2 regions of the Klebsiella sp. NPDC088457 genome follow, and region 2 is predicted to be linked to the other one. Evidence: predicted binding sites of a transcription regulator. Region 2 holds the regulator's gene; the other holds the start of a gene.
What was found. The regulator PurR, encoded in region 2, represses purine synthesis genes. The targets are predictions, from matches to a motif close to CANGCAAACGTTTGCNTG.
Positions count from the first base shown of each region.

Region 1: pyrD (quinone-dependent dihydroorotate dehydrogenase) is a predicted target of PurR. The motif match lies at 1,676-1,693, and genes of this name have one in related genera.

Region 1 covers NZ_JBJDNH010000008.1:135,587-139,002, reverse strand. Annotated here, with positions in the region: gene ssuD (FMNH2-dependent alkanesulfonate monooxygenase) at 1-9, opposite strand, end outside; partial or broken gene ACI2JR_RS07480 (sulfonate ABC transporter substrate-binding protein) at 1-968, opposite strand, end outside; gene ssuE (NADPH-dependent FMN reductase) at 961-1,536, opposite strand; gene pyrD (quinone-dependent dihydroorotate dehydrogenase) at 1,789-2,799, shown strand; gene zapC (cell division protein ZapC) at 2,966-3,416, shown strand, end outside.
Region 2 covers NZ_JBJDNH010000003.1:7,033-10,448, forward strand. Annotated here, with positions in the region: gene ACI2JR_RS03125 (MFS transporter) at 1-669, opposite strand, end outside; gene ACI2JR_RS03130 (cytochrome bd-I oxidase subunit CydH) at 833-922, opposite strand; gene purR (HTH-type transcriptional repressor PurR) at 1,218-2,243, shown strand; gene punR (DNA-binding transcriptional activator PunR) at 2,262-3,173, opposite strand; gene punC (purine nucleoside transporter PunC) at 3,282-3,416, shown strand, end outside.

The sequences.
Region 1 (3,416 bases), on a different contig from region 2:
CAGACTCATGATTTCGCTCCTTGTGCGGTTGCGGGATGCCAGATGCGGTCGCGGATATCGACTTTTTTTGGTACCAGCTTGTTCTCGTAAAACAGGTCGGCGGTTTGCTGCTGGCGGGCTGCCGTTTCGGCGCTGACCGGCGTAATGATGGTGGGCGGGCGATGGTCCAGATAGCTGGCGATCACCGCTTCAGGCAGGCCCATGATTTTTGCCAGCAGGGCAATGCTTTGCGGGCGCTGGCTCTGCGTCAGGGCGTCGGCCTGGCTGAAGGTCTCGAGCACGCCGGTAATAAAGGCACCGTTTTTCTCGGCGTAGGGGCGAGAAGCCAGATAGAAAGAGCCGGTTTGTTTCAGGTCGGTGCCATCCTTCAGCACCCGGGCGCGACTTTGCTGCAGGGCCGCGGAATAGTACGGATCCCAGATAGCCCAGGCATCGACATTGCCCTGTTGGAACGCGGCGCGGGCGTCGGCAGGGGCGAGATAGACCGGCTGAATATCGCTGAATGTCAGGCCCGCCTGCTGCAGCGCGCGCAGCAGCAGATTGTGTGAACTGGAGCCTTTCTGGAAGGCCACCTTACGTCCTTTTAACTCAGCCACGTTTTTGATCGGGCTGTTTTCCGCCACCAGAATCACCTCTGCTTTCGGCTTCGGCGGCTCGGCGCCGACGTAGAGCAGATCGGCCCCGGCGGCCTGAGCGAAAATGGGCGGTATATCGCCAGCACTGCCGAGGTCAATACTGCCGACGTTTAATGCCTCGAGCATCTGGGGGCCAGCGGGAAACTCCACCCAGGAAATTTTGGTGTTCGGGTAGCGTTTTTCCAGCAGCTGGTAACTTTTAGCCAGCACCATACTGACGCCCCCTTTTTGGTAGCCGATGCGCAGCGCGTCCGGCGCGGATTCTGCCGCATGGCCCAGGGCGGAGAGCGTCAGCAACCCGCCAAGTGCCAGGGCACGCAGGGGATTAAGCATGTTCCACCCCGCGAATCGTGTTCAGCGCGGGAGCACGGCTGCTCGGACGGTGCAGCGCCTGCCAGAAGGTCTCCAGCGCCAGATCGAGGCGTCCTTGCAGGTTAGGCGTGAACTGCGGCTTGTGCTGATAGTCGGTTACCTGGCTGTCATCGGCAAAGACGCCGTGGAGGATCTCCTGGGCTTTCAGGGCATTGAGCACCGGTTTCAGCGCATAATCTACCGCCAGCATATGTGCGATGGTGCCGCCGGTGGCCAGCGGTAAGACGATTTTACCTTCCAGCGCCCGTTCCGGGAGCAGGTCGAGCAGCGTCTTCAGCGCGCCGGAAAATGAGGCTTTATAGACCGGGGTGGCGATAATCAGCCCATCGGCGCCCGCCAGCTGTTCGTTCAGGGTATGCAGCGCCGGGTTATCGAAACGGGCATAAAGAAGGTCTTCCGGGGCAAAATTCTGCAAATGCCAGTGGCAGACTTCAACATCAGCGGCGGAGAGCGTCTCTCTGGCATATTCCAGAAGCGCGCTGGAACGGGAAGGGTAGCGTGGGCTACCTGCTAGTGTAATGACACGCATTTTCTCTCTCTCCTTATAACCAAATGTTTGCATTTATCTATAATTGATAACATTTGATGGCAGTGTGACAGAGCCGATTTATTTCCCTAAATGATTTTTCCACCCTTGTTTTGTCAGAATTTGCATAACGCGGGCGTGAAAAGTAAACGTTTGCGCTGGATGTGACATTTTTTGTCGCAGGTCAATTCCCTTTCCGTCGTCGATCGAACATAATACGCCCCCGGTTTGCACACCGGGAATCCAGGAGAGTTCATGTACTACCCCTTCGTTCGTAAAGCTCTTTTTCAGCTCGATCCTGAGCGCGCTCATGAAGTAACCTTTCAACAATTACGCCGTGTATCAGGTACGCCGCTGGAAATGCTGGTCCGCCAGAAGGTGCCGTCTAAACCGGTCACCTGTATGGGACTCACGTTTAAGAATCCGCTGGGTCTGGCCGCCGGGCTGGATAAGAATGGCGAGTGTATTGATGCGCTTGGCGCCATGGGCTTTGGGTCAATTGAGATTGGTACCGTGACGCCGCGCCCGCAGCCGGGTAATGATAAGCCAAGGATCTTCCGTCTGGTGGATGCCGAGGGTTTGATCAACCGCATGGGCTTTAATAACCACGGTGTTGATAACCTGGTTGAGAACGTAAAAAAGGCGCATTTTGACGGTATTCTCGGGATTAATATCGGCAAAAATAAAGATACCCCGGTTGAGCAGGGTAAAGATGATTATCTGATTTGTATGGAAAAAGTCTATCCCTACGCCGGTTATATCGCCATTAATATCTCTTCGCCGAATACGCCGGGGCTGCGTACCCTGCAATACGGTGAGGCCCTCGATGATTTACTCTCCGCGATTAAAAATAAGCAACTTGAGCTGCAGCAGAAGCATCAGAAATATGTTCCTGTGGCGGTGAAGATCGCGCCGGATCTTTCTCCTGAGGAATTGATCCAGGTGGCCGATAGTTTAGTCCGGCATAATATTGATGGCGTCATCGCCACCAACACCACTCTGGATCGTTCGCTGGTGCAGGGGATGAAATTCTGTGATGAAACCGGTGGTCTTAGCGGTCGTCCATTGCAATTAAAGAGTACGGAAATTATCCGTATGCTGGCGATGGAATTAAATGGTCGCTTGCCGATTATCGGCGTTGGCGGGATTGACTCGGTGATTGCGGCTCGGGAAAAGATGGCTGCCGGCGCCAGTCTGCTGCAGATTTATTCCGGATTTATTTTTAAAGGCCCCCCGCTGATTAAAGAAATTGTTACCCATATCTAATCTTTTCCCCCTCTGATACCCCCCAGGGCTTTATTTCCGGCCCTGGTTGTTTTATATTCCTTCATTGTTGCTTATTTAGACATTTTAGTCTTTTCTTAATTTTGGAATTATTCTGTTGCAGGATGTCATGGCATTACAGACGGAAGTGAAAGAGGACGGGGGAACAATGCGAATTAAACCTGACGATAACTGGCGTTGGTATTACGATGAAGAGCACGATCGTATGATGCTCGATCTGGCCAATGGTATGTTGTTCCGTTCGCGTTTCGCGCGTCGGATGTTAACGCCTGATGCTTTTTCACCGTCCGGGTTTTGTGTCGACGATGCTGCTCTTTATTTCTCATTTGAAGAAAAATGCCGCGATATAGAATTATCTAAAGAGCAGCGTGCGGAATTAGTCCTTAATGCGCTGGTAGCGATTCGTTTTCTGAAACCGCAGATGCCGAAAAGCTGGCATTTCACCACCCACGCTGAGTGCTGGCAGCCGGGCAGCGGCGATGCCGCCAGCGCCTGGTTGAGCGACACCGGGCAGCAGGTCAATCTGCTGGTGGTGGAGCCGGGTGAAAATGCCGCGCTGTGCCTGCTGGCGCAACCGGGGCTGACGCTCGCCGGACGAA
Region 2 (3,416 bases):
ATAGGTATAGAGGGTAAACATGGCCCCGGCCCCCAGCACCGTGGTCAGCAGCGCGGAAAGCACCTGCGGACGCATCAGCACGGTGAGCTCCTGTTTAACATTCGGCCGCTCGCCGGCGCTGCCTTTTGGCAGAGAGAACCACAGGCTGGCCATCGCCACCAGACCGAGGCCCGCGGTAGCGAGAAACGACATCCGCCAGCCGATGGTTTCACCCAGCCAGGTTGCCGCCGGAACGCCGCCAATATTGGCGATGGTCAACCCCATAAACATCGTCGCCACCGCGCTGGCCTGCTTGTGTTTTGGCACTACGCTCGCCGCAACCACCGACCCCAGGCCAAAGAAAGCGCCGTGATTAAGGCTGGTGATAATGCGCGAGATCAGCAAGGTCGTGTAATCCGGCGCCATTGAGGAGAGGACGTTGCCGAGAGTAAAGATCGCCATCAGGAAAATCAGCGCATTTCTGCGCGCGCGATGGGAGAGCAGTAAGGTCATCAGCGGCGCGCCGACCATCACGCCAATCGCATACGCGCTGATCAGCATTCCCGCAGCCGGAATAGAGACGTCGACACCTTTGGCAATGACCGGCAGCAGCCCCATCGGGGAAAACTCCGTCGTACCAATACCAAACGCGCCGATCGCCAGCGCTAACAGGGGAAAGTTGATTTTCATTCAATGACTCCAGCAGACCGTCCTCAGCGACGGCATCTCATCAGAAGTCAAAAGCATGACATCAATCACAGAAAAACAAAAGTAAACGGAATGGCAAAAGATTTTTGCAAAATTGATAATAATGGCGGGACGTTGGGGGAAAGAGCGCTCTCCCCCGGCAAAATCAGTGCAGTACCGCCGTCAGCCCGGCGGCAACAATGAGACCCAGAACAATAATCGTTGTGGTCAGCGAAAACTTCAAATCTGTATCCATCAATTTTTCCCCCTGTTATCCCCACATGAAAAGTGAGCTTGCTCATTTTTGCACAATATAGCGTAAAAATCTTCTGAGATTTAGGGTGATGCACATTTTTGCTCTTCCCCTTTGCCGCAAGATCGGACAAAATCCCACGCTAATTTGAAAGCGTATCGGCCATTGACCCCTTCCTGTCGTTCTGTGTCGTTTTCCCGACGTGATGCAATGTTGAACATTGTACTCAGGGTGTGTATAGGCAAACGTTTACGTACCGATAATCAGACGATCAGGTCAAGGTCTGGAGTGAGAAGTAATGGCAACAATTAAAGATGTAGCGAAGCGCGCAAACGTTTCCACTACAACAGTTTCACATGTGATTAACAAAACCCGCTTCGTTGCTGAAGAAACCCGCAACGCGGTCTGGGCGGCGATCAAAGAGCTGCACTACTCCCCCAGTGCGGTTGCGCGCAGTCTGAAGGTTAATCACACCAAATCTATCGGCCTGCTGGCCACCAGCAGCGAAGCGGCCTATTTCGCTGAGATTATCGAAGCCGTAGAGAAAAGCTGCTTCCAGAAAGGCTATACCCTGATTCTGGGCAATGCGTGGAACGATCTTGAAAAGCAGCAGGCCTACCTGTCGATGATGGCGCAAAAGCGCGTCGACGGCCTGCTGGTGATGTGCTCGGAATACCCGGAATCGGTATTGAGCATGCTGGAAGAGTACCGCCACATTCCGATGGTGGTGATGGACTGGGGTGAAGCGAAGGCCGACTTTACCGATTCGGTCATCGATAACGCCTTCGAGGGCGGCTATATGGCTGGCCGCTACCTGGTCGAACGCGGCCACCGTGAAATTGGCGTGATCCCCGGCCCGCTGGAGCGTAATACCGGTGCCGGACGGCTGGCCGGCTTTATGCAAGCCATGAAAGAAGCGCAGATTTCCGTTCCGGAAAGCTGGATTGTTCAGGGAGATTTCGAACCGGAATCCGGCTACCGGGCGATGCAGCAGATCCTCAGCCAGCAGCACCGTCCGACGGCGGTATTCTGCGGCGGCGACATCATGGCGATGGGCGCCATCTGCGCGGCGGACGAAATGGGCCTGCGCGTGCCGCAGGATATTTCGCTGATCGGGTATGATAACGTGCGCAACGCCCGCTATTTCAGCCCGGCATTGACCACCATTCATCAGCCGAAAGATTCTCTCGGCGAAGCCGCCTTCAACATGCTGATGGATCGTATCGTCAACAAGCGCGAAGAGTCGCAGTCGATCGAGGTTCACCCGCGTCTGGTGGAACGCCGCTCGGTCGTTGACGGCCCGTTCGTCGACTACCGCCGCTAACCTTCCCCACGGCGCCGGTTACTCCGGCGCCCGCAGCCACTCGCGGTTCAACGTTTCACTGTCGCCCAGATAATCCAGCAGCCACGCGAGCGCCGGCGAAGTATCGCTTTGCTGCCAGGTCAGGCAGCACGCCGCGTCCGGGAACGGATTTTCCAGCGCCAGCGCGGTCCATTCGCCGCGGTCGATCCACGGACGGGCAAAGTGCGTCGGCACCATCCCGACGCAGAGTCCCGCCGACAGGCAGGTCGCCGACGATTCCCAGTCGGGTACCACCACCCTTTTCTGATTGTCCAGTAGCCAGGTTGTGCGTTTCGGCAACGAGCGGGAGGTATCTTCCCTCACCAGCGACGGCCAGTTGCGCAACATATCATCGCTCAACGGGCCCGTCATCTGCGCCAGCGGATGATGGCTCGCCACCACGCAGTGCCAGCTTAGCATCCCCATATCGCGAAAGGCGTAGCGCCCGCCCACCGGAATCGAGCGGGTCGCACCAATCGCCAGTTCCACGCGTCCGTCGGCCAGCGCGTCCCAGACGCCGTTAAACACCTCCTGAAAAACAATCAGTTCGACATCGGGAAAGTGGCGATAAAAATCGACGATCATCTGCCGCATACGCGCCGGTTTAACAATGTCATCGACGGCGATCGACAGCTGCCCGCGCCAGCCGTTGGCAATCTGCTGACACTGCTGGCGGGTGATCTGCATTTTTTTGATAACAGAACGCCCTTCCTGTAAAAACCAGATCCCGGCCGGGGTGAGTTCAACATCGCGATGGCGACGTTCGAAAAGGGGAACCTTCAGCCACTCTTCGAGCTGGCGTACGGTGTAGCTGACTGCTGAAGGTACGCGATGCAGCTCCTGCGCCGCTGCGCTAAAGCTACCGTTGCGGGCAACAGCATCAACGACTTCGAGTGAGTATTCGGACCACATATTCTGCCTGCAAAATTTTTGAATGCATGTAGCAAATATTAGCGTTTCACAAGCCATTATGCACTCCCTACACTCTGCGGCATCAGACCGCATCTATAAGAGAATGTTATGCAACAACCTGGGAAAGGATTTTTAGTGTGGCTGGCGGGACTCAGCGTGCTGGGTTTCCTCGCCACCGATATGTACCTGCCGGCTTTTTCAGCTATTCAACAAGATCTGAATACCTCAGCGGCATCGGTGAGC